Regions from separate parts of the Klenkia terrae genome, predicted to be linked through region 3. Evidence: predicted binding sites of a transcription regulator. Region 3 holds the regulator's gene; each other region holds the start of a gene.

What was found. The regulator LexA, encoded in region 3, represses DNA repair genes until DNA is damaged. The targets are predictions, from matches to a motif close to TCGAACANNTGTTCGA.
Region 1: a site for LexA is predicted at 1,991-2,006, ahead of UXQ13_RS17570 (HNH endonuclease signature motif containing protein). Genes of this name have one in related genera too.
Region 2: a site for LexA is predicted at 2,604-2,619, ahead of UXQ13_RS12270 (HNH endonuclease signature motif containing protein). Genes of this name have one in related genera too.

The regions. Positions count from the first base shown of each region.
Region 1 covers NZ_JBAPLV010000021.1:55,927-60,118, reverse strand. Annotated here, with positions in the region: gene UXQ13_RS17570 (HNH endonuclease signature motif containing protein) at 37-1,968, opposite strand; gene UXQ13_RS17565 (TraR/DksA family transcriptional regulator) at 2,109-2,441, shown strand; gene UXQ13_RS17560 (hemerythrin domain-containing protein) at 2,464-3,192, opposite strand; gene UXQ13_RS17555 (RidA family protein) at 3,303-3,716, shown strand; gene UXQ13_RS17550 (hypothetical protein) at 3,723-4,001, opposite strand; gene UXQ13_RS17545 (prenyltransferase) at 3,998-4,192, opposite strand, start outside.
Region 2 covers NZ_JBAPLV010000012.1:66,387-70,578, forward strand. Annotated here, with positions in the region: gene UXQ13_RS12260 (DEAD/DEAH box helicase) at 1-484, shown strand, start outside; gene UXQ13_RS12265 (GNAT family N-acetyltransferase) at 570-1,100, shown strand; gene UXQ13_RS12270 (HNH endonuclease signature motif containing protein) at 1,161-2,582, opposite strand; gene UXQ13_RS12275 (hypothetical protein) at 2,830-3,381, opposite strand; partial or broken gene UXQ13_RS23655 (carboxylesterase family protein) at 3,545-4,192, opposite strand.
Region 3 covers NZ_JBAPLV010000031.1:28,724-32,915, reverse strand. Annotated here, with positions in the region: gene UXQ13_RS20745 (LysM peptidoglycan-binding domain-containing protein) at 313-918, opposite strand; gene lexA (transcriptional repressor LexA) at 1,183-1,995, shown strand; gene UXQ13_RS20735 (NHL repeat-containing protein) at 2,050-3,165, opposite strand; gene UXQ13_RS20730 (phosphatase PAP2 family protein) at 3,137-3,853, opposite strand; gene hflX (GTPase HflX) at 3,900-4,192, opposite strand, start outside.

The DNA of each region.
Region 1 (4,192 bases), on a different contig from region 3:
CCGTCTGCTGGGCGTGCTCCCTGTACCCCCCTGCGGTCAGAAGGGCGGTGGGTCGTCCTCGGGGTCGTCGCCCGCTGCTGACGTCCCTGCTCCGGTCTGGTCAGCGGCACCGGCTGCGGTCTGGTCGTCGGTCTGCGCGCCGGTCCGGCGTGCGAGGGCTGCGTCGAGTTCGGACTCGATCTCGGCGGCCAGGCGGGCGCGGTCGGCGGTGGCGGCTCGTCTGGCAGCCCGCTGCTCGGGCGTTGGGCTGCGGAACCGCTTCGGGGTGGGTCCGAGGAGGTCGGTGAGGACATCGAGACTGGTGGGTGTCGACATGTCGACCTGGGCGATGCCCGCGGGTCGTGTGGTGCGTGTGCGTCCGCCGGGTGGGGTGACGTGCAGGGTGCCGTCGGGGTCCATGGCGAAGGTCCAGCCCGGTGCATGGGTTTTGAGCCGGTGATGCCGTCGGCACAAGCACACGAGGTTCGTGACGCATGTCGGTCCGCCGGCGGCCGGGTCGTCGTGGTCATAGGTAATCGCGTGGTCGAGGTCGACGTACTCGGCGGGTCTGCTGCAGCCGGGGAACCGGCAGTGCCGGTCCCGCGCTTTCACGAACCGGGTCTGTGCTGCGTTCGGTTCGTAGTCGGCGATCCGGGGTGGTGGTCCGAGACCGGTGCCGCGGCGGAGGGCGGCGCGGGCTTCGGCCGGTGAGGTGATCGCCCGGAGTCGGCCGGTGGCGTCGAGGATCTCGAACCACACGTCCCCGCCCTGGACCCGGCCACGGGCACCGACTGCCAGGAGCGCGTCGTAGCGGGCCAGCAGCTCGGCCACCGCGACCGGGGACACCGGCAGCCCACCGATCGCACCCACACCAGAGCCGGCAGCTGCTCCGTCCAGGGTCGTGTCGGGCCGGTCGGTGTCGATCGCGTCGTCCACGCCGTCGGCGTCAGTCGCCTCGTCCACGTCGTCGGCGTCTGTCGGGGGTTGGTCTGTGGGCGGGTTGGTCAGCGGGCCGAGGTCGTCGAGGTCGGCTCGTAGGGTCAGGTGCCAGCGGGCGGCGGCGACCTCGGCGGGCAGGGGCTCCCAGGGGCGGGTCACCAGCTGGTGGTGGGCGGCGACCCGCAGTTGGCCCATGGCGCGCTCGTCCCCGCCCTTGCGCATGGTGGCGGCCAGGGCGTCGATGACCTCGATCTCCTGGGCGACGTCGGCGGCGTCGGCCAGGTCGGTCCGCAGGGAGGCCAGGCCGTCGCCCTGCCCGATGGTGGTGACGTTCTGCCTGCGCTTGCGGCGCTCGGCCCGCCTGGCCGCCTCGGCCGGGTCCGCGGCGATCACCGCGCCGCCGATCCGGTCGGCCAACGGGGTCGGACCGATGCCCTCGGCGATCCAGCCGAGGCCTTGAGCGGCAATGGTGTCCACCAGGTCGTCGGCCAGGCCGCCGCCGGCGGACTGCTTGCGGTCGGCCAGCGTGTCCACGAGCACCTGGCAGCGGCGTACGTCGATCACCCCGTCGGCCGCGGCGGCCCACACCTGGGGGAGCTGCTCGACCAGTGCTCGTTGCTTGGCGACCAGCGAGGAGGCGGACCCGACGCTGATCCCCAGCACGACGGCGACCTCGTCGGCCACCCAGTCATCGGGACGGTCGCGATCTGCCGGATCATCGCGGCGGGCGCCGGGCAGCGGTTCCTGCGCCGGCTGCAGCTCGGCCAGGCGGGCGATGGCCGCGGCCTGCAGGGCGTGCAGCTGGGCTTGGGCGTCGGCGACGTCACGCAGCACCGCGTGCACTCTTGCCCGGCCGGTGTCGGGGGTGACCAGCAGCTCGGACAGTCGGGTCGGTCGCAGGGTGGCGCCTGCGGGCGCGAGGCCGGCGGCGATGCGGGTCGCCTGCTCGGCCTCCAGCACCGCTGCGCGGGCGGCGGCCGATGCGAAGACCTCGACCTGGGCGATGCCCACCGACAGCCCCATCCGGGTCTCGACCGCCTGCTGCTGCACCGCTGTCACCGCCTCGCGCCGTTCGAATGTGTGTTCGAAGTCTAGCGGCACCTGAGCGGACTGGCAAGGTGAATCCGCAGCTCAGCGCCTCGTCCACAAGGTCTGGTGCGAATGTCGGAGGTGGTGGGCAGGATGAGCGGGTGACCACGCCCGAGGAGCTGCTGTGCCACGCCCGCACGGAGACCAGAGCCCAGATCGCGGCGCTCACCGCGGACTACGAGGCCGTCGTCGAGGCCTCCCGGGGTTCCAACGCCGACGACGAGCACGACCCGGAGGGGCAGACGATCGGCTTCGAGCGCGCGCAGCTCGGCGCGGTCCTGGACCAGGCCCGCACCCGCCTCGCCGAGCTCGACGCAGCGGTGTCCCGGGTCGCCGACGGCAGCTACGGCCGCTGCGAGGTCTGCGGCGCGCCGATCGGGGAGGCCCGCCTGCAGGCCCGTCCCGCCGCACGCACCTGCATCGACCACGCCTGACCACAGGCGGCCCGTGCGGAGGTCAGCGGTGCGTGGCGGGGGTGTCCCCGTGCCGGGCGGGCGGCGTCCGCTCGATCCACCCCGCGGCCCGGGCCAGCGCCGCCGACAGCGTCCGGGCGACCAGCCCCGGGCGCTGACCGGCCCGGGCGTCGGCGAGGGCGTCGGCGAGGGCGTCCAAGTGGTCCCTGCTCCGGTCGAGGACGGACAGCGGCAGACCCGAGAGGGCGTTGCCGGGCGGTCGTCGGGCCACCGTCGGGTGCGGTCGGGTGGGCGACACGCGGCTGACCACCGCCCACGCCAGGCCGAGTCGGCGGAGGGCCGCGTCGTCCAGCCGCTCGCGCAGGCGGGGGAACAGCTCGTCCTCCTCGTCCCGCACGTCCTCGCGCAGCACGGTGGTCAGCCGGTCGAGCAGCGCCGCCCGGGCCGGGTCGTCGTCGGACATCTCCTCCAGCGAGCTGACCAGGTCGTTGACCTCCTGGTGCTCCCGCTCCACCTGCGTGGTCAGGTCCTCGCCGTCGGGCAGCACCCGCCGGAGGACCGGCCAGAGCACCGTCTCCTCGGCGAACGCATGGCTGAACACGAGACGGTCGATGCGGCGCAGGACCCGACGCTGCTCGGCGCCGGTGGTGCCGGACAGCTCGTGCAGCAGCCGGTCGAGCTCGACGTGGTCGGCCCGCTGGCGCGACAGGACACTGCCCGGTCCGCCGAGCTCGGCGACGGGACGATCGGCGATGGAGGGGAGGGGCGGCACGGACGACCTCGCAGGGACGGCGCGGGGCGGCCTCGCTCTGGACCTCCCGCGGGGTGCCCGGATCGGCCACGTCGACAAACCCGGGCGGACCGACGGGGCAGGATCGGCCCGTGGACCCTGCCGTGCACCTCGTCCGGTCGACCGGGCTGTCCGACGTCGCCGAGTACGCCTACGCCGCCACCGTGGCGCCCGGCGCGCGCCTGGTGTTCCCGGCCGGGGCGTGTCCGCTGGACGACACCGGAGCCACCGTCGCACCGGGCGACGTCGCTGCCCAGGCGGCCCGGTGCGTGGCCAACCTGGAGGTCGCCCTCCGCGCTGCCGGGGCCGGCCTCACCGACGTCGTCAGCACCCGCGTCCTGGTCGCCACCACCCGGCAGAGCGACCTGGTGACCGCCTGGGAGGTGGTCCGGGACGCCTTCGGCGAGCACGAGGTCCCCAGCACGCTGCTCGGCGTCACCGTCCTCGGCTACGACGACCAGCTGGTCGAGGTCGAGGCGGTGGCCGCCGTCCTCGATTCCGCCTGAGAACCCTCAGAGCCGCTGCGCGACCCCGACGGCGGCCACCACCAGGACGACGGCGCCCAGCAGCCGGCGGAACGGGTTGACCCCGCGGACCACCTCGTCGACGGCCCACCAGGCCAGCGCCGCCCGGGTGCCGGCGTACAGCCAGACCGGGTCGCCCGGCACCACCCACCCCAGGGCCGTGAGCAGCACGAACGTCCAGGCCGACGTGTTCGGCCACTGCGCCACCACCCAGCGGTCCCCGGTCGAGGTGCGGTCCCGGAGCAACCAGGACAGCGCGGCCCTCACCGCTCGGTCACGAGCCCGGCGGGGTCGGTGAACAGCAGCGCTCCCGGGGTCGCACCACACAGCGCGTCGGCGGCCAGCACCACCGCGGCCGCCGTCCACGTGGTGCGCTCGACCGGCCAGATCGCGTCGTCGGCGAACACGTAGCCGGTCCAGTACCCGCCGTCCTCGGCCCGCAGGTGCTGCATCGCGGC
Region 2 (4,192 bases), on a different contig from region 3:
CGGCAAGGTCGTCTTCTTCGCCAAGCACATCGCGGTGATGGACATCGCCGAGGCCTCGTTCGAGAAGGCCGGGGTGCGGTTCTCCTCGATCCGGGGCGACCAGACGCCGTCGGCCCGGCAGAAGCAGGTCGACGCGTTCGTCAACGACCCCGAGGTGTCGGTCGCGGTCTGCTCGCTGACCGCGGCCGGGGTGGGGCTGAACCTGCAGGTGGCCTCCAACGTCGTGCTGGCCGAGCTGTCGTGGACCGACGCCGAGCAGACCCAGGCCATCGACCGCAGCCACCGCATCGGGCAGACCGAGCCGGTCACCGCGTGGCGGATCATCGCCGCGCAGACCATCGACTCCCGGATCGCGGAGCTGATCGGCAGCAAGGCGGGCCTGGCGGCCCGGGCGCTGGACGGCTCCGACGAGGAGGTCGTCGCCACCGGCGACGTCCAGCTGGAGGCCCTGGTCTCCCTGCTGGTCGACGCGCTGGCTGCCTGAGGACCGGCGCCGCCGAGTCCGAGGCCGCCGCGCCCTCCCACCGACCAGGCGGCGTTCCCCTGCCGCATGCAGGAGTGTCTCTGCGGTGACCACACCGGAACTGCACGGGGAGAAGACGCAGCTGCGTCCTTGGCGGGAGACCGATCTCGACGTCGTCCTCGGCGTCACGGACGACCCACTCATCCCGCTGATCAGTCAGGTGCCCGCTGAACGGGACACCGCGGGAGCACTCGCGTTCGTGGCAGCCCAGATCGAGCGGTCCGAGGAAGGCCTCGGCTGGGCGTGGGCAGTGGTCCCGTGTGGAGGCGGTGAGGTGGTCGGCTACGTCGGGGCTCTGTGGGTGGCGGAGCCGGCCGGCCGTGCCTCGGTGGGCTACTGGACGGCCGCCGGCGGGCGGCGGCGTGGGCTGATGTCCGATGCGGTCACGACGGCATCGGACTGGCTGCTGGTCGACGCAGGCGTTGCCCGCCTGGAGGCATACATCGAGCCGTGGAACACCGGTTCCATCCGGGTCGCGGAGCGGGCCGGGTACGAGCGCGAGGGACTCATGAAGTCCTTCGCCCCCATCGGGGGCCGGCGAAGGGACGCCTACCTCTACGCCCGGGTGGCGCGCTGACGGCCCTGCCGAGATGGCTCACGGCAGGTTCCCCCAGGCAGCGCAGGTTCGCCGAGAGGCTTACCGGCCGGCCGGGAACAGGGGTGGGTCGTCGGTGTGCAGGTCGGGGAGCGGGTCGCCGCGGGTGTCGGTGAGTGGTCCGATCAGGATCTCGGTGCCGTCTGGGCGGTGTGTCCGCCACCGGTGTTGGTCGGGGTCCCAGGTGAGTGCGAAGCCGTGGTGGACCTGGGTGTGGTGGCGTTCGCAGAGCAGGGCGGTGTTGTCGAGGCTGGTGTCGCCGCCGTCGATCCAGTGGACGAGGTGGTGGGCGTCGCACCACCAGGCGGGGGCATGGCAGCCGGTGAACACGCAGCCGCCGTCGCGAACCTCGGCGGCCCGCCGGATATGGGCGGGGACGAGTCGCTTGGCGCGGCCGACGTTGAGGGGCAGGCTGTCGGGGCCCAGGACGATGCGGGCGATGTCGGCGTCGCAGGCGGCCTGGCGGGCGACCAGGCTGGAGGCCGTCGCTCCTGAGCCGAGCTTGGTCGCGGCGGCGACGCCGGTGGGGTCAGCGAGGTCCTCGAGCTGGATGAGGGCGGTGAGCTGGGGCTTGACCGTGCGCAGCACCGGAAGGTCACCGGCCGCCAGGTGCAGGTCCGCGAGCTGGACTAGGGCGTCGGCGGCGCGTTGCTCCGGGAGGCGGAGGTCGCCCTCGCAGCGACCAGCGGCCGAGATGGCTTCGAGTGCGGCTTCGACCTTCTCGCCACCTGCGGCGTCGAGGGATCCGCGCAGGATGCGCGAGCCGTCGGCGCGGCGGGTGATGCGCAGGTGACGTCCGGCGGTGGGGTCGACCGGTGCGGGGCCGTCGGGGTCGATGAGGTCGGCGATCCGCTGGCACACCTGCGGGAGGGTGCGGGGGTGGTCGCCGGTGATCGTGTCGGTGACGGCGTGGTCGGCGGCGGTCATGTCCTGGCCGGCGGCTTCTCCGGTGGACCAGATGTCGGCGGTGAGGATGCGTCCGATGACGCCGAGCTGGCCGTGGCTGACTGCGCCCTCGGCGGCTGCAGCGGCCAGGACCGGCATACGCTGGAGCACCCGCCCGGCGGCGAGCACCGCCGCGGCCTCGGGTCCGGTGGCTCCGACGTGCCCGCGCAGCCAGGGCCGCATGCCGGTCAGGCCGTCTGCGGAGGCGGCTTCGTGGGTCTCGGCGTGGACGACGACCCGTGCGAGCTCGGTGGTGATCAGGTTCTGCGCCCTGGCCAGTCCGCGGGCACGGTCCAGCAGCTGCGCTGACGTCGCGCTGCCCAGCTCGGCATCGACGGCTGTCAGCAGTGCGGCGATGACCCCGGCGACGTCGCCCGGTGGGGGTTCGGGCAGTCGCCGGGCTGCCGCCACGGAGGAGCTGGCCGGTGCTCGGTCGGCCCCGAGCGCACCGGGCGGCAACGCCTGGGGCACCCACCCCGAGGGCGTGGTGCGCGGCGGTGTGCCGGAGTCCAGACCCACTTACCGACCCCCCGTCGCGCTTCGAACACCTGATCGAAGAATACCGCCTCGCTCTTGACCCGGCGAGGCAAACGGGCAGGTCAGATGGGTAGCGCGTCAACTGCAGGGAGTTGTGGCTGAGACTGGGTGGCGGTGGTCCGGGCGGGGGAGGGCGGGGCGGTGTCCTCCTGTCCGCGCGCACCGGTGGCGAGCCGGCCGGCACCGAGACCGGGGGAAAGCCGACACCATGGCCGGCCACCCACAGAGATCAGCGGCGAGCGGATACGCGGTGGGTGCGGAGGAAGCCGGGGACGTCCCGCGGCGTGACCTCGCCCGTCCTGGCGAAGTCCGCCCACACCTGGCGGAGCTGCCGACCCCGCCGCTCGACGTCGGACCAGTCGGCGCCGGCGATCAGCGGGGCACCACGCCAGGCGGCCTCGTCGGTGAACAGCAGCGGGAGGTCCACGCAGTGCGCGGCCCGGTACGGGCTGCCCGGCGCGCCCCAGTCCAGCCGGTAGGTCGAGGCCCGGCCACCGGCGGCGGCGTGCCGGCGGGCGAAGGACCGGACGGCGCCGCCGTAGACCTTCCAGCTGGCGACGGCCACCGCGCCGCGGCTGAGCAGCGGTCCGACGACGGGCAGCGCCAGCACCCGGGCGAGCGGGGCGGCCGGGGTGGCGGCCAGCCCGGGCAGGAACAGCGCCACCTCCCGCGGCGTGCTGCCGATCAGCAGGTCGACCTGCGGGGCGGCGTCGGCCCAGGCGGCGTCCAGGTCGTCCTCGGCCGGGAGCGGGGCGACGCCGTACCGGGTGCCGAACGGCATCGCGGCGACCAGACCGAACGGGGGCGGCCGCGGCCTCGACGCGGGCCTCGGCGGCGAGCAGCTCGGGCAGCGGCGTCCGGGCGTCCAGGTCACCGGCCGCGGCGTCCATCGCCGCGGACATCCGGGCCCGGCCGCGGCTGATGCCCAGCGGGGCGCTCTGCACGATCGCTCTGGAGAACAGTCCGCGGGCGCCGTCGGCGATCATCAGGTGGGCGACCGCGTCGCCGCCGGCGGAGTGGCCGAACACGGTGACGCAGCCCGGGTCGCCGCCGAAGCCGGCGATCGCCCGCTGCACCCAGCGCAGCGCCTCGATCTGGTCCAGCAGGCCCAGGTTCGCCGTCCGGGCGGTGCCGCCCAGGTAGCCGAGCAGCCCCAGCCGATAGGTCACCGCCACCACGACGACGCGTTGCTCGCGCACCAGGGCGCCGGGGTCGAAGACGGGGGAGTCCCCGGCGCCGGCGCGGTAGGAGCCGCCGTGCAGGAACACCATCACCGGGAGCCCGTCGGCGTCGGCCGGCGCGGTGACCGACAGCCGCAGGCAGTCCTCGTCGACGGTGAGCTCGCCCATCGCGTCGACGAGCAGGTCGTCCAGCAGCGGGGTCGGGTTCTGCGGGCAGGCGGGGGACAGGCTGGTCGCCGGTACCGGCTCGCTGGCGATCGGCTCGGCCACCGGCAGGCGGAAGCGCTCGGCACGGGCGTACCGGATGCCCGTCGCGCGCACCAGGTCGCCCTCGCGGCGCGCGGTGAACACACCGGCTCCGGTCTCGACGTCCACCAGGTCCTCGAGCCGGTCCGCACCCACCGGCCGCAC
Region 3 (4,192 bases):
ACTACTAGATGTTGTGGTGAGACTAGCTCCGGACCCCTATGGGTGTGCAACCCCTACCGGGCGTGTCGGCTTCCCACATCTCGACGACAGCACCCGGGCCCCGTGGGCAGACCTGACGCCCCACGCGTCCCACCACGCCGTACACCGTCGGAGGACGCCGCGGACCGCCCGGCACCGGGCTCAAGACCGGCCACCGAAGACCACCGACGAGACGGCGTGTCGCCGGTCTGTGTCGCCGGTCCGTGTCGCCGGTCCGTGCCGGCCGGGGGTAGGCGTCGGCCGGAGTGCCCGTCGGCCCGGCGTGCAGGCGGCTCAGGGCAGGACGAGCACCTGACCGGGGACCAGCCCGGCCCCGGACAACCCGTTCGCCTCCTGGATCGCGTCCACGACCACCCGCGGGTCGGTGTCCGGCGCCACGGCCTCGGCGATCGACCACAGGGTGTCGCCGCTGTGCACCACCACGCTGGAGCGGCCCGCGAGCTCGAGTGCGGGGACAGCCGGGTCGCTGTCACCCAGCGCCGGGACGGCGAACGCCGCCAGGCCGAGGGCGGTGACCACGCCGAGCCCGAAGAGCACCAGTCGACCGCGCCGGGTCAGCCGCAGGGGTGCGGGCGCCGTCGTCCCGGGGGACGCCGCCGACCCGACCGGCTCCGCCGCGGACGCCGCCGGGAGCACCGGCGGCGCGGCCGGCCGCAGCGGGACCACCTCGGCGCCGGTGCGCCGCAGCGGCACCACCGGCGCGAGGGGGCCGGTGCCCTGCTCGGCCGCACGGGCCAGCGCGCGCCCGGCCGGGTGGTTCCCGCGACGGGCGACGACCCGGGTCGGCGCGGGGCGCGCCCCGGCGCCGGCGGTCGACTCCGCGGCCCGGGCGGGGTGGGCGGTCGGGAGGGTGCGGAGGGTGGTCGCGGTGCTGGCCATGGGGGCGGCTCCTGTCGGTGGCGCGGACCCTCGCGGGCCCATCCCGGTCGAACGGCTGTTCGATCGAACGTCTGTGCGGATGTCTACCCCACCGGTCCGACAAAATCGAGATGACACCGGTGGAACTTCGAACACGTGTTTGAACAATCGGCGTCGAGGCGTTACCGTCCGTATCGATCACCCCGGTCCGCGGTACGGCCACCCGGCCCCCGCGAGGACCGGCCGGACGGCACGGTCGCGGCACGCGGCCGACGAGGAGGACACGTGGCGAGCGCGGGAGACACCCCCGGCGGTACCGGCGGCAGCACCAAGCGCCCCGGCCGGACCAAGGCCCGGACCACCGCCGAGCCGGCGACCGGCGAGCGCGGCGCGTCGGTGCGCGAGTTCCCGGAGCGCGGTGAGGCCGGCGACGGGCTCACCCAGCGGCAGCGCCGCGTGCTCGAGGTCATCCGCGACTCCGTCGAGCGGCGCGGCTACCCGCCCAGCGTCCGGGAGATCGGCGAGGCCGTCGGGCTGTCGTCGGCCTCCTCGGTGGCCCACCAGCTGTCCACCCTGCAGAAGAAGGGCTGGCTGCGGCGCGACCCCAACCGGCCGCGGGCCCTGGACGTCCGGCTGCCCGGCGACCACCCGGAGGCCGAGCAGTCCGGCGCCGGGCTGGCCGCCTCGGGCGGCGCCAGCGGGGTCGACGACCCCCGGGTCCCCGTCCCCACCTACGTGCCCCTGGTCGGCCGGATCGCCGCCGGTGGACCCGTGCTGGCCGAGCAGGCCGTGGAGGACGTGTTCCCGCTCCCGCGCGAACTGGTCGGCGAGGGCACGTTGTTCATGCTCAAGGTGGCCGGTGAGTCGATGATCGACGCGGCGATCTGCGACGGCGACTGGGTCGTGGTGCGGCAGCAGGCGACCGCCGAGAACGGCGAGATCGTGGCCGCCATGATCGACGGCGAGGCGACGGTCAAGACCTACAAGCGGCGCGACGGCCACGTCTGGCTGCTGCCGCACAACCCGGCCTTCGAGCCCATCCCGGGCGACGACGCCACGGTGCTGGGCCGCGTGGTGACGGTGCTGCGCCGGGTCTGACCGCTCCGGGCGGTGCGCCCGGGAGGGCGCGCCGCCGGCGAGTGCGCGGGTGGGTCAGCGGCGGCGGAGACGTCCGACGCCGGCCACCAGCACGGCCGCGGCGACGACGGCGATCGCACCGGCGGTCCACGGCGACAGCGGGGCACCCGCCGCGGTGGCGGTGGCGCCCACGGCCTCCGCCGGGGCGGTCGACGCGGCCGGCGCCAGGGCACCGGCCGCCGGCAGCGCGGTGACCGCGGCCGGCAGGCCCTCGCCGGTCACCACCAGGCTGCGCCCGTCGGCGGCGAAGGCGATGGCCTCGCCCTGGGGCGCGGCCGGCAGCGGGACGACGACCGGGGCCGTGGCCAGCGCGGCCGGGACGTCGGAGCCGGCCAGCGCCCAGACGTAGGCGTCGGTGTAGGTGCGCAGGGCCAGCACGGCGCCGTCCGGGCTGACCGCGCCGCCGGTGACCAGCAGCTGCCCGGCGCGGCCGACCGGGCCGCCCTCGGTGCCGGTCAGGGAGAACGCCAGGTCGGCCACCTGCTCCAGCGGCACGACCGCACCGGCGTCCAGGGCCTGGGCCGGGCGGTAGACCTCGCTGCTGCCCAGCACCTCCTTGGTCACCAGGTAGGGCGTGCCGTCGGGGGCCAGCAGCAGGGCCTCGGCGTCCCGGGGGCCGTCCGGGTAGGACATCCGGTACACCGTGGCGACACCGTCGGGGGCGAGGGCGATGAGGGCCACCGTCGTCCGGCTGAGCCGGTTGTCGCCGGTGTCGGCCAGCCAGACGGTGCCGTCGGCGGCCAGCGCCATGTCCTCGGGGTCGTAGGGGTCCACCGCGGCGGTGCGCTCGCCGGTGACTGCGCAGCTGCCGTCGAGCTCGTAGACGGTCACGGCGTCGCCGCCGTCGTTCATCGCCAGCGTCGTCGAGCCGCTCACGGCCAGCCCCGAGATCTCCGGCAGGCGGGCGTCGGTGACCGCGCAGAGGTCCAGCGGGTCGCCGTAGAGGGCCACGGCCTCCTCGGCGGCGGCGGTCTCGACCCCGCTGCGCGGGACGCCGTTGGAGAGGAAGGAGCCGGGCAGGAACGGGCCGGCCACGACCGCTGCGCACAGCAGCGCACCGACGGCCGTCCGCGACCGGGCCCAGGACCTCCGGGTCCGGGCCTCAGGCAGCGGTCCGCCGTGCTCGATCATGTACGAAGCGTGACAGGACGACTGCGTCGAGTGCATGCACCACGCCCAGCAGGACCACCCCCACTGCAGCTCCCACCAGTGCATCCGTGACCCAGTGGAAGTCCAGCGCCACCATGGCCACACCCGTCACGAGCGGGCCGGCCACCGAGAGCACCCAGAACGCCCGCTGCACCCGGTCGGGCAACCCGAAGTCGACCGCCTGCCACCGCGCGACGCCCCACATGAGGACGGCGTTGGCCACGTGCCCCGACGGGTAGGACGCGCCGTCCCGGTGGAAGAAGGACCCCGGGTAGGCCGGCGCCGTCCGGCCGGTGCCGTACTTGAACGCGTAGACGACCGCGGTGAGCAGGGCGAGGGCGACCAGCACCCGGACCAGCGGGACGACCGAGCGCCGGCGCCAGGCGATCCAGCCGACGAGGCCGGCCAGGACCAGCAGGATCGTCACCCGGCCGCCGGCCTGGGTGAACACCCACACCGGCCAGTAGGCCACCGAGTCCCGCAGCCCCCAGTCGCTGACCACCTCGGAGACCCGCAGGTCCATCCGCTCGAGGACCCCGCGGGCCAACAGGTTGACCGTGACCAGCACGGTGACCACGACGCCCACCGCCACCGCCCACCAGGCGGGGCGACCGGTCCCGATGACCGCGGGACCGCGCCGGGCGGGCGCGGCAGCGCTCGGGGAGGTCACACCGGCACGGTACCGCCCGGCTGTGACCTCCCCGTGACCCTCGGCGTCAGCTCCGGGGAGCGCCGAACTCGCCGAGCGCGGCGGCCAGGGCACCGTCGACCCGGGCGTGCAGCCGGGTGCCCTCGCCGGAGAACTCCTCGCTGAGCACCTCGCCGTCGGCGTGCACCCGGGACACCAGGTCGCCGCGGTCGAAGGGCACCAGGACGTCGACGTCGACGTCGGGACGCGGCAGCCGCCCGGCGATGACCGCCCGCAGCTCCTCGATGCCCTCGCCGGTGGCCGCCGAGACCCACTGCGCACCCGGCAGCGCCTGGCGCAGCGCCAGGACGTCGTCGGGGG